One region of the Bacillus cereus group sp. RP37 genome, then DNA from elsewhere that is predicted to be linked to it. Evidence: riboswitches for the same ligand, from Rfam matches in the RefSeq annotation. Region 1 holds a riboswitch; each other region holds the start of a gene.

Region 1 (3,269 bases):
AAATTTTACGTTCTTTATCTGTGAAGGCCGAGAAGTTAACGTATCCTTCTGTTGGAATAATTGCGTGATGATCACTTACTTTACTATCATCAACAAATGACTTATTAGACTTGATAGGCTTTTGTAATACTTTATGTGCTAAAGGACGGTACTCTCCAACGCCACATGCTTTTAGACGTTCTGGGAGTGTTCCAACGATATCAGATGAAATATAGCGTGAATCTGTACGAGGGTACGTTAGCACTTTATGTTGCTCATACAATTTCTGCATAATGTTTAATGTTTCTTTCGCAGAATAACCGAACTTTTTATTTGCATCACGTTGCAATTCAGTTAGATCGTAAAGACCAGGAGAGAATGACTTCTTCTGTTTTTTATCAATTTCTACAACAGTAGCATTATGTTTATCTAAACCTTTTACAATACCATCGATTTTTTCTTTATTAAAACTGCGACTATTGCCGTTTGCATCTTGCCAAGTTAGTTTTAACTGATTCGTTGTTTGAGCTTCGATGCCGTAGTAAGTTTGAGCTTTGAAGTTCTTTATTTCATCTTCACGATTAGCGATCATAGCGACAGTAGGTGTTTGAACACGGCCGCAATTCAGCTGGGCATTAAAGCGAGTCGTTAAAGCTCGAGTCGCGTTAAGACCGATATACCAGTCAGCTTCTGAACGTGCAACTGCAGAAGCGTATAAATTGTCATATGCTTTACCTGGTTTTAAATTAGCGAAGCCATCTTTAATTGCTTTATCAGTAACGGATGAAATCCATAGACGTTTGATTGGTTTGTTAACTCGAACCTTATCAATAATCCAGCGAGCGACTAACTCTCCTTCACGTCCAGCATCTGTTGCTACAATAATTTCAGTTACATCTTTTCTAAGAAGCTGACTTTTTACAGCATTAAATTGTTTCCCTGTTTGTTTAATCACCGTTAATTTCAAACGCTCTGGTAGCATCGGTAAATCTTCTAAATTCCACTTTTTATATTTCACATCATAGCTTTCTGGATCTGCTAATGTAACGAGATGACCTAAAGCCCAAGTTACAATATATTTACTACCTTCAAGGTAGCCGTTTCCTTTTTTATCGCACTTCAGTACGCGAGCAATATCACGTGCAACGGAAGGCTTTTCAGCGATTACAACGCTTTTTGACATATTTAAAACATCCTTTCAAATTTCCATACGTTAACTATAGCATACATCTTCTTGAGATTCAGTTTCGCTCCAGATTTGAACGTTTTTTAGTGGGATAACATCTGTTTGAAAGTGAATGATGGCGACAGAACATAATATGCACCATGATGAGACTATGAGAAATAGATACTTATTTATTATACGTATTGTTTTATTAGTTGCTTCTATATTAAATAGAAAAGTAAAGAACTTGTTATTTTACTAGAATAAGAGTAGACTTTGAAGTAGAAGAATACTAAACACATGGGAGTTTGTGGATGCAAACTGAGAGTATGACTAATCCGTCATTGACCATTTGAACCTGTTGGATAATGCCAGCGTAGGGAGAGTGTAAAAGCACATGTTCAGGCACTTTGCGTACGCGCAAAGTGTCTTTTTGTGTATCTCCCATCACTATAGTTAGGGGATGAGAATGATGAATATAAAAGAAATTAGTAAAGTAGTGGATTTGGTGAGAGAATCTAATCCGCTCGTTCATAATATTACAAATGTCGTTGTAACAAATTTTACAGCTAACGGTTTGTTAGCGTTAGGGGCATCGCCTGTAATGGCGTATGCAAAAGAAGAAGTAGCAGAAATGGCTAGCATTGCTGGAGCGTTAGTATTAAATATGGGGACACTTCGCCCTGAAGAAGTAGAAGCAATGTTACTTGCAGGTAAATCAGCAAATGTGAACAATGTACCAGTACTGTTTGATCCAGTTGGTGCAGGAGCAACATCGTATCGAACAGAAGTTGCGAGACATATTCCAGCTGAAATCGAGTTAGCGATTATTCGCGGAAATGCAGCTGAAATAGCGAATGTTATTAATGAGAGATGGGAAATTAAAGGAGTAGACGCTGGTGCTGGAAATGGTAATGTCGTAAGTATTGCAAAGCAGGCAGCAGACGAATTGAATACAGTTGCGGTAATTACTGGAAAAGAAGATGTTGTTACAGATGGAGAGCGAACTATTCTTATTCAAAATGGTCACCCTATTTTAACGAAAGTTACAGGTACTGGTTGTTTACTAACTTCTGTAATAGGAGCATTTGTAGCGATAGAAAAGGATTATGTAAAGGCAGCGGTAGCCGCATTAACATTTTATGGTGTAGCTGCGGAACTAGCAGCTGCCAAGACAGTGGAAAAGGGACCGGGTAGTTTCCAAATTGAATTTTTAAATCAGTTAGCGAATACCACTTCAGGTGATATTGAGAAGTATGGGAAGATTGAGATTATATAGTAAGGAGGGGAACTAGATGTCGCGGATTACAAAGGCTGAAATGTCTAGGTTATTATCAGTATATTTTATTATGGGAAGTAACAATTGTACGAAGGAGCCACTACGAGTATTGAGAGATGCACTTGAAGGCGGTATAACAATTTTTCAATTTCGTGAAAAGGGGGAAGGCGCTTTAACGGGAGAGAAACGCATTTGTTTCGCAAAAGAACTACAAGCAATTTGTAAGGAGTACGGTGTACCATTCATCGTAAATGATGATGTGGAACTAGCTCTCGAGTTAGATGCAGATGGCGTGCATGTTGGACAAGATGATGAAGGAATTACTTCTGTTCGTGAAAAAATGGGGGATAAAATTGTTGGTGTATCTACACATACAATTGAAGAAGCACGTTGGGCAATTGAAAACGGAGCTGATTATTTAGGTGTTGGCCCTATTTTCCCAACGAGTACGAAAAAAGATACGAAAGCTGTGCAAGGAACGAAATGTTTAGCTCATTTTAGAGAGCAAGGAATTACAATACCGATCGTCGGAATTGGTGGTATTACAATTGAAAATACAGCTTCAGTTATAGAAGCAGGTGCGGACGGTGTTTCCGTTATTTCCGCGATTAGTTTAGCAGAATCTGCGTATGAAAGTACGAAGAAGCTAGTAGAGGAAGTAAGTAACAGTTTGTAGAAGAAGGCTATGTAGTATTAAAAGGCTACATAGCTTTTTATTTTTTTCTGATATTGATATTTAGAAAAAGGGAGATGATTGTTTGAAACGTAAACAGTTTGTAGAGTTGCAAAATGAATTATTTCGTTTATTCGAACAAGGAGACTTTGATGTTATTTATAGATACATAG
Region 2 (3,269 bases), 4.3 Mb from region 1:
TTCACGAGTTTTGTAAATGTGCTCCTCTAACGTACAATCGAGTTTTCCTTCTAAGCGAGATCGAATGGCTACAAGTTCCTTATAAATTGGTAATGCTTTCATTTCTTTTTCTACTACTTCGTTATTGCTTAAAAATTGAAGGGCTAACCATCTCGGATGCTTATAATTCACTGTCTCTAAAAGAGCGATTACCTCTCCAATTCCTTCATCCATTGGTACACCATATGAAATAATGAATGGTTTTTTCTCATTTTTGTCATTTTCTTTAAGAGTAGTAAGCAGTTCTTCACAGCCTTTTCCGCTTCTTGCAACGACAGGAACGACTGTTACACCTAATAGTTCTGATAACCGTTTTACATCAATTACAATGCCTCGTTGCTTTGCCACATCGACCATATTTAATCCAATTGAAACCGGTTTTCCAAATTCAAGTAATTGCAACGTTAAATGCATATTTCGTTCAAACTGCGAGGAATCCACAATATTTAACATATGATGAAATTCGTCTGTTAGTAGAAAATTCGTAACGACACCTTCGTCACGTGAAACTGGATTCAAATCATACACTCCTGGTAAATCAATTAATGTTCCTTGCTTATCTTTTAATTTACCAACCTTTTTTTCTACTGTTACACCACTCCAGTTTCCTACATATTCATAAGAACCAGTAAGTGCATTAAATAATGATGTCTTCCCTGTATTCGGATTCCCTAGCAAAGCTACCTTATTCACGCTAATTCCACCTTTATCATTTTCGCGTCACAATGACGAATACTAATTAACTGTCCACGACACTCCAATGTACAAGGACCTTTAAACATCGCTTTCTGTTTCAAGCGAAGTTCGCTTCCTTCCGCAAGACCGAAAGCAGCTAGTCTACGCTTTAATAACTGATCTAAAGACTGAATACTTTTTACTAACACTTTCTCGCCAATTTTAATATCTACTAAGCTCATAACCTTCCCCCTCAGAAGAGAATGATAATTATTTTCAAAAAAATTATAGCATATTCTATTTCATTTGGACTATATCTTTTCGCTTCATATTTATTAACATTTCAATACAATTATATTTCAATTATTGTCATACTTGATTCATTTGCCATTCTCATCCATTTCGCTTACAATAAACAATAGCAAATAAAGAATCTCGTTATCACAGGGGGAGCCATGCCGCTGAGAGGGAACACTTCGTTCCGACCCTTCGAACCTGTTAGTTAATGCTAACGCAGGGATTGTGCAAACGTCCGAAATACATACCTCTTTTTTATTTACGTATTTCGTATCCTCCTATGATACCTATTCTTTTTTGTACAACTTGGATTTAGGGGGAGACAACATGCGTAACACCAATTTACAAGCGATGATCGAATCTGCCATTCTTGCAGCCTTCGCCTTGGTCATCGACATTTTACCATTATCAATCAAACTTCCAACAGGCGGTTCCATCTCATTCGCTATGATTCCTATTTTTATTATCGCATACCGCTGGGGCTTCAAAATGGCTTTCTTAGGAGGCTTAATTTGGGGATTATTACAAATTGTCGTTGGCGATGCCATTATCGTCACACCAATTCAAGTACTCATTGAATACTTCGTTGCTTTCGCATTCATTGGATTTGCTGGTTTATTCTATCGTCCAATTCAAAAAGCACTTTTAACATCCAATGAAAATAGCGAAGACCAATCCAATTTAGGTAGCCGTAAAGACAAACCTTCTTCAAAACAAAACGAAGGAAAGAAAGTTATTGGTTACATTATTGTTGCTACATTTGTTGGTAGCTTTGCTCGCTACTTCTGTCACTTCATTGCCGGTATTATTTTTTGGGGACAATATGCACCGAAAGGTCAATCAGCTGTGCTATATTCATTAATCGTAAATGGTAGTACAATGATTGGTTCCTATATTCTATGTACCGTTTTACTTATCTTTTTATTTATCACTTCACCACGTTTATTCAAGAGTATCAATGCTTATCGACTAAACTCAAACAAAAAGAGCGCTTAATGAGCGCTCTTTTTTTCATATCGTAATATCAATTAAAAATACAATAAATGCACAAAAGAAAATAAATACCATTATACTTAGCCAATTGCTATGCACGGTTCATCGACTCCTTACATAACCTCATTTTCTAATCAGATTATATCGCTTAAAAATAAAGATTAGGTAAAGATAATATGAAAATAAATTAAAAAAGCGTAGCATGCATCATCTACGCTTTTTTCAATAAGTAGAAATAAAATAATACACCATCTTCTGTATTCTTTACTCCATATTCAACACCGTGTAGTTCTAAAATATTCTTTGAAATGGCAAGCCCAAGACCTGTTCCACCTTGCGAACGCTGGCGAGCTGCATCCACGCGATAAAAACGATCCCAAATTTTATCTAATTGTTCTTCTTCAATGTGAGTACCTTTATTTTCAATACATACTTTTATACGATCTTTTTCATCTATTGTAGAAATAATAATATCTTCTTTATTTGGTGTATAACGTATGGCATTCGTAATGAAGTTCACGATGACTTGTTCAATCCGGCCTTGATTTGCTATCACTTCAAATGGACCTATATTTTTATGAACACGAAGTTCTTTTTTCTCTATTTTTACAGAAAGGTGTTCACATATATCTTCAATTACTGTATCGATATAAAATGAATCCATTTTCATTTTATATGTACCTGACTCAAATTTAGCTAACTCAAGCATATCCAAAATTAACGTATCCATTTTATCTACTTCTCGTTCCATTGCCTGAAAATAGTACTCTTTTTTATGCTCAGCTACTCCATCTTTTAAAATAGAAATACAGCTTTTCATAATGCTCAGCGGTGTTTTTAATTCGTGCGAAACACCAGAAATAAATTCTTTCCGCGTATTTTCTAGCTTTCTTTCCTTTTCAATATCTTGTTCTAGCTGTCCAATATGCGAATGGAGCTTATTGGATAATACATTAATATTTTTCGACAAATCACCAATTTCATCTTTTGAAGTGATCGGTATTTGTTCTGTGAAATCTAAATGCGCTATTTTCTTCGTTGTATCATTTATTTTTAATAACGGTTTTGCGATTTGTTTAGAGTAATAGAACGAAGCGAGAAAAATAAGAACAACTACAAATGCAATGATGTAGATGTAATAATCTTGTACCATTTGTACAGCCTCATCTACAGGCTGTAAGGAAGCCATCGCATATATATATGTTATGGATCCGTCTTTTTCTTTTATCGGTTGCATTAATAATTTATATTTTATATCATTTTTT
Region 3 (3,269 bases), 4.7 Mb from region 1:
TTTGTTCCGTTCTTTATCGTATTTTTAATGGATGGATTGAAAGGGGTAAGACAAACATGGCCTGCGTTATTTGTAGCCGGTAGTTCATTTGCAATTACGCAGTTCATTACAGCGACGTTTTTAGGACCGGAACTCCCGGATATTACGTCAGCACTTGTAAGTTTAGTGAGTTTATCACTATTCTTAAAAGTTTGGCAGCCGAAAGAAATCTATCAATCGGGGCAAGCAAATAGTGAAGTAGCTGCGGCAACGACGGTGACATCTATGCCGAAACTAACAGTAGGAAAAGTCGTAAAAGCATGGTCTCCATTCATTATTTTAACTGTCATGGTAGTTATTTGGAGCCAAAGTTTCTTTAAAGCGTTATTTGCTCCAGGCGGCGCATTGGAAAGCCTTGTGTTTAAGTTTGAAGTTCCAGGCTTGCACAATTTAGTAATGAAAGCAGAACCAATTGTAAATAAACCGACGCCTTACGAGGCAATTTTGAAATTCGATGTATTATCAGCAACGGGAACAGCAATCTTAATTGCTTGTGTCATTTCTATCTTTATTTTAAAAATGAGTGCAAAAGATGCAGTAGCGACTTTTAAAGAAACGCTAAATGAGCTTAAGATGCCAATTCTATCTATTGGATTCGTATTAGGGTTCGCATTTATCGCAAACTATTCTGGTTTATCATCTACATTAGCGTTAGCGCTTGCTGGAACTGGTGGACTATTCCCGTTTTTCTCACCATTCTTGGGGTGGATTGGGGTGTTCTTAACAGGATCTGATACGTCAGCGAATGCACTGTTCTCGAATTTACAAGCGATTACAGCACAGCAAGTCGGTGTATCTGAAGTACTTCTCGTTGCAGCAAATACAACGGGCGGTGTAACAGGAAAAATGATTTCTCCGCAATCGATTGCGATCGCTTGTGCGGCAGTTGGACTTGCTGGGAAAGAATCAGATCTGTTCCGATTTACATTGAAGCATAGTTTATTCTTCGTAATTATTGTTGGTATTATGACGTATGTACAGGCATATTATTTAACGTGGATGATTCCATAAACAACAAAAGAAATAAACTTTTCATTTTTCAGATTATCGTGTATGATGGGAAAGTATTGAAAATTAAATCAGTGATAAACTAGGGGTGCCTAACGTATGCGTAGGCTGAGAGAGAAGCGCGTGAACTTCTTAACCCTTTGGACCTGATCTGGCTCGTACCAGCGTAGGGAAGTTAACGGCTTTACATAATGATGCCTTTATGAGCCAGGTCCTTATTTTTTTATGGACCTGGCTCTTTTTATTTTGGCATACGCTGGCCATATCTCGTCCTTGTCACGTACAGGGGGGCAACAAAGGTTATGAAACAGTCTGTTTCAGCTGAGCAAATTGAATTGAAATCGAGTTTACCAGGAAGTAAGAAAGTGTATGTGGATGGACCACGTGCAGGTATGAAAGTGCCGATGCGCGAGATTGAACAAAGTGAAACGAACGGCATTCCGAATCCGCCAATTCGTGTATATGATACGAGCGGTCCTTATACAGATCCTGCGTATAAAGTGGAGCTAGAAAAAGGAATTCCAACGCCGCGCCACTCTTGGATCCTAGAGCGCGGAGATGTAGAAGCGTACGAAGGGCGCGAAGTGAAACCAGAGGATGACGGTGTGAAGGTGGCTTCGAAACATACACCTGTTTTTCCGCAAATGGATCGCAAACCGCTTAGAGCGAAGCAAGGTGCAAATGTTACGCAAATGCATTATGCGCGTAATGGCATCATTACGTCTGAGATGGAATATGTTGCGATTCGTGAAGGAGTAGAGCCTGAGTTTGTTCGCAAGGAAATTGCGGAAGGCCGTGCGATTTTGCCAGCGAATATTAACCATCCGGAAGCAGAACCGATGATTATCGGACGTAACTTCCACGTGAAGGTCAATGCAAATATCGGAAACTCTGCTGTATCGTCTTCTATTGCAGAAGAAGTGGAGAAGATGACTTGGGCAACTCGCTGGGGTGCAGATACGATTATGGATTTATCTACAGGTAAAAATATTCATACGACACGTGAGTGGATTATTCGTAACGCGCCTGTACCAGTTGGGACTGTACCGATCTATCAAGCGCTGGAAAAAGTAAACGGAATTGCAGAAGATTTAACGTGGGAAGTGTATCGTGATACGTTAATTGAGCAAGCGGAGCAAGGCGTTGATTACTTTACAATTCACGCTGGCGTATTACTTCGTTACATTCCGATTACTGCAAAGCGTACGACAGGTATCGTTTCACGCGGTGGTTCAATTATGGCACAGTGGTGTTTATTCCATCATAAAGAAAACTTCTTATACACTCATTTTGAAGAGATATGTGAAATTATGAAGCAGTATGACGTTTCGTTCTCTCTTGGAGATGGATTACGTCCAGGTTCGATTGCAGATGCAAATGACGAAGCGCAATTCTCTGAGCTTGAAACACTTGGTGAATTAACGAAAATTGCTTGGAAACATGATGTGCAAGTGATGATTGAAGGACCTGGGCATGTACCGATGCATTTAATTAAAGAGAATATGGAGAAAGAGCTTGATATTTGTCAGGGCGCGCCGTTCTATACACTGGGACCGTTAACGACAGATATTGCACCAGGTTATGACCATATTACATCAGCGATTGGAGCTGCGATGATTGGCTGGTTTGGAACGGCGATGCTTTGTTATGTGACGCCGAAAGAACATTTAGGTTTACCCAATAAAGATGATGTTCGTACGGGGGTTATTACGTACAAAATCGCTGCGCATGCAGCTGATCTTGCGAAAGGGCACAAAACGGCTCATCAGCGTGATGATGCACTTTCAAAAGCTCGCTTTGAATTCCGTTGGCGCGATCAATTTAATTTATCTTTAGATCCTGAACGTGCGATGGAATATCACGATGAAACATTACCAGCAGAAGGCGCGAAAACGGCTCATTTCTGTTCCATGTGTGGACCGAAGTTTTGTAGTATGAGAATTTCACATGACATTCGTGACTATGCGAAAGAAAATGATTTAGAAACGACAGAAGCAATTGAAAAAGGGATGAAAGAGAAAGCGAAAGAATTTAAAGACACTGGTAGTCATTTATACCAATAACACGTTACACCTCTTTACTTGATTGATCACACTGTAGTACCTAATTTAAATATAGAAGAAGCCCCTTTGCTAAGACGGTAGCAAAAGGGGCTTCTGTCGTTTATCCCGCATTAATGGGCAGTAAGACCCCCACCTCAAAATTCAGTGAAAGCACAGAAG
Region 4 (3,269 bases), 340 kb from region 1:
CGTTTGCGTTTGATTTTGCACCACATAATGTTTTGCCACATATCCGTATCCTGTGCCAAAACGAATTTTATACCAAGTTCCTACAGTTTCCACTACTTGTATTTGTGTACCATTTTGTAATGAGCCAAGTAGTGCGCTACTTGTACTAGCGTTGCTACGTACATTAAGTTTAGGTGTTGCAACTGTGTATTTCGTATTATTTTGAACTGTGATGCCTTTTACTAAAGGCTGTGAACCATTAGACACGAATGCCTTTTGTACGTAACCTGTTTTGCCATTATGTAAAATTTTATACCAATCACCTTGTTCTTCTTGAATGGTAACGAATTTCCCATTTGGTAATACATCTAAAATTGAAGATTCTAAATTAGGTTCAGAACGAACGTTTAATGCATTGGCATTAACGATGTATTGATTATTAGATTGAAGTTTGTTTTTTAGTAGAATAGCATCTTTTTGTACGTAACCTACTTTATTATTAACAGATACTTTATACCAGCCATTAGTTGTTTCAAGTATGTTCACTTTCGTATTAAAGCGGATTGTATCAATTGATGAGCTATTTGCGTTATCTTTTGTATGTAAGGCTACTTGATCGACTTTTACATATCCAGTTTTCACATTAGATAATTGTTCAGCGTTGGCTGTTTGTACATTTGTTTCTCCCATAGAAGGAAGTAAAGAGGCAATTGCGACAGTAGTTGCTGTTAAAGCAGTAGCTTTCATATTCATATAATAGAGACCTCCTCTAGTTGTATAGTTGTAATTTTATTATAGTATAAAGATATAATATAGTGGGTGTATTCACATAAATGTAATATGAAATCAATATAAAAATAAATTTTTTGAGGATAATGATTCCTTTTTATCCAATTAATTAGGATAATAATTTCTAAGATAGAATATAAGTATTATATAGTTCTGTTATTTTGTTGACAATTGAGAAAATTAAAATAGTTGATGATGTCTTATTACGATGTTATACTGACAGTGATAATTTCATAGTTTGCTAGGAGAGCTGGTGTTGCCAGCTGAGAGTAGGCCGTAAGCCTTTGATCCTTTTCATTACCTGATCTAGATTATGCTAGCGTAGGGAAGCAATTCGGACACTAATAATGAGTCCCCGTTTCTTTGCGTATAGAAACGGGGCTTTTTTATTTGAAAATTTCATATTGAAACCACTAGGGGTGCTTGTTGTGCTGAGAGAGGAATAATCCTTAACCCTTACAGACCTGATCTAGGTAATACTAGCGAAGGGAAGTGGAGCAACGAATAAATTATAATTTTATTTGCTGTAACCACTTCTTATTTAGAAGTGGTTTTTTATTTAGATATATAAATTGAAAGGGGATAGAGAAATGAAATTTTGCGATAGATTATTAGAAACTGTACAACCAGTTTGGGAGATGAGTCATAATCACCCGTTTGTAGTAGGTATGGGAGATGGCACGTTAGAAAAAGATAAGTTTCAGTATTATATTATTCAAGATTATTTATATTTGTTAGATTATGCAAAGCTATATGCGATTGGTGTTGTAAAAGCAACGAATCCACAAGTAATGGGGAAATTTGCTGAACAAATTGATGGCATATTAAATGGAGAAATGACAATCCATAAACAATATGCAAAAAGACTTGGTATTTCTATAGAGGAGATAGAATCTGCAAAACCATCTGCTAAAAATTTAGCCTATACAAATTACATGATGTCTGTATCTCAAAATGGCACGCTTGCGGAATTAATAGCAGCACTTCTTCCATGTATGTGGAGCTACTGGGAAATTGGAAAGCGTTTAAACGATATTCCTGGAGCAAGAGATCATGAGTTCTTTGGTGAGTGGATTCAAGGATATAGTTCGGAAGAATACGGTAGCCTTTGTATTTGGTTAATAGATTTATTAAATGAAATGGCAGTTGGAAAGTCTGACAAAGAGCTAGATCGATTAGAGGAGATTTTCCTATATTCCAGTCGATTTGAATATTTATTCTGGGATATGTCCTATCGTAAGGAGATGTGGGGATTTGAGGAGCAAGAACATACTACAGTTTCATAATGTTTCTTTTCATTATGATGAGAAACCAATCATCAATGAATTAAATGCTTCTATACAAGATAAAGAGTTTGTAAGTATTATCGGACCGAGTGGATGCGGGAAAAGTACTTTATTTCGCCTTATTACAGGTTTAGAAGAAACAAGTACGGGACAGATAGAGCTGACAGAAACAAAGAGCCATCCTGTAGGGTATATGCCCCAAAAAGATATGCTCCTGCCATGGAGAACGATTATTGAGAATGCTGCCCTGCCGCTAGAGTGCCAAGGTGTACAGAAGAAAGAAGCACAAATAAAGGCAAAGGAACTGTTACATAAATTTGGCTTACAAGGGTATGAGACAAAATATCCGAAAGATTTATCTGGTGGTATGAGACAACGCGTATCTTTTATTCGAACTTTATTAACAGGCGGGGAGATATTGCTGTTAGATGAACCGTTTAGCGCGTTGGATGCGTTAACGAAGGCATCTTTGCAAGAATGGCTGTTTGAACAATGGAAAGAGTGGAAAAAAACAATTTTATTTATCACTCATGATGTGGAAGAAGCATTGTTTCTTTCTAATCGAATTTTCGTTGTAGAAAATCAACCGATAACTACTTTAACCGAGAGGATTGTACCGCTTGATCGTAATCGGACAAGAAAAGATTTGTATAAGCCTGAAGTGTTAGCGCTTAAAGATGAGCTTCTTAGTATGTTACAAAGGCAGGTACTCGTATGATGAACCGGTTGAAGGAACTATTACCTGCCCTTACACTTTCTAGTGTTTTACTTGTCATGTGGGAAATAGGCGCAAGAATTGTAGATGAGATGTACATTTTACCGTCACCGTCTGCAATTGTAATGAAGATATGGCAACTAAAAGATATATTATTTACAGTTCATTTGCCGGCAACATTATACGTCGTTTTAATAGGGGTAGCTATTTCTATCGTACTTGGGGTAGGGCTAGCAATATTAATGAATGCGAGTAATTGGATGGAGAGAGCATTTTATCCATTATTAGTTGCCTCACAAACGATTCCGATTACAGCGCTTGCTCCGCTCTTCGTTTTATGGTTTGGATATACGATCTGGAGTAAGGTTGTTGTCACGGTTTTAATTACGTTTTTCCCAATTGCGGTCAATACGTATGATGGACTACGTAGTACAAAAAAAGAATGGGAGGAGCTCTTAGTTACGTATGGAGCAACGAAAAAAGATATTTTTCTTAAATTA

The links. A riboswitch is a leader RNA that binds a small molecule or an ion and turns the genes downstream of it on or off. The one in region 1 is predicted to bind thiamine pyrophosphate.
Positions count from the first base shown of each region.
Region 2: linked by a shared signal. The riboswitch ahead of thiT (energy-coupled thiamine transporter ThiT) and the one ahead of thiM (hydroxyethylthiazole kinase) in region 1 are both predicted to bind thiamine pyrophosphate.
Region 3: linked by a shared signal. The riboswitch ahead of thiC (phosphomethylpyrimidine synthase ThiC) and the one ahead of thiM (hydroxyethylthiazole kinase) in region 1 are both predicted to bind thiamine pyrophosphate.
Region 4: linked by a shared signal. The riboswitch ahead of tenA (thiaminase II) and the one ahead of thiM (hydroxyethylthiazole kinase) in region 1 are both predicted to bind thiamine pyrophosphate.

Region 1 is NZ_JARVHP010000001.1:4,971,387-4,974,655, reverse strand. Features, by position in the region: gene topB (DNA topoisomerase III) at 1-1,162, opposite strand, end outside; TPP riboswitch at 1,435-1,544, shown strand; gene thiM (hydroxyethylthiazole kinase) at 1,617-2,423, shown strand; gene thiE (thiamine phosphate synthase) at 2,440-3,099, shown strand; gene QCI44_RS26165 (alpha/beta hydrolase) at 3,182-3,269, shown strand, end outside.
Region 2 is NZ_JARVHP010000001.1:642,818-646,086, reverse strand. Features, by position in the region: gene feoB (ferrous iron transport protein B) at 1-732, opposite strand, end outside; gene QCI44_RS03340 (FeoA family protein) at 729-956, opposite strand; TPP riboswitch at 1,151-1,252, shown strand; gene thiT (energy-coupled thiamine transporter ThiT) at 1,339-2,007, shown strand; gene QCI44_RS03330 (sensor histidine kinase) at 2,216-3,269, opposite strand, start outside.
Region 3 is NZ_JARVHP010000001.1:281,554-284,822, forward strand. Features, by position in the region: gene lldP (L-lactate permease) at 1-1,050, shown strand, start outside; TPP riboswitch at 1,122-1,237, shown strand; gene thiC (phosphomethylpyrimidine synthase ThiC) at 1,350-3,110, shown strand.
Region 4 is NZ_JARVHP010000001.1:4,629,127-4,632,395, reverse strand. Features, by position in the region: gene QCI44_RS24495 (SH3 domain-containing protein) at 1-732, opposite strand, end outside; TPP riboswitch at 1,002-1,113, shown strand; TPP riboswitch at 1,174-1,276, shown strand; gene tenA (thiaminase II) at 1,359-2,054, shown strand; gene QCI44_RS24485 (ABC transporter ATP-binding protein) at 2,023-2,772, shown strand; gene QCI44_RS24480 (ABC transporter permease) at 2,772-3,269, shown strand, end outside.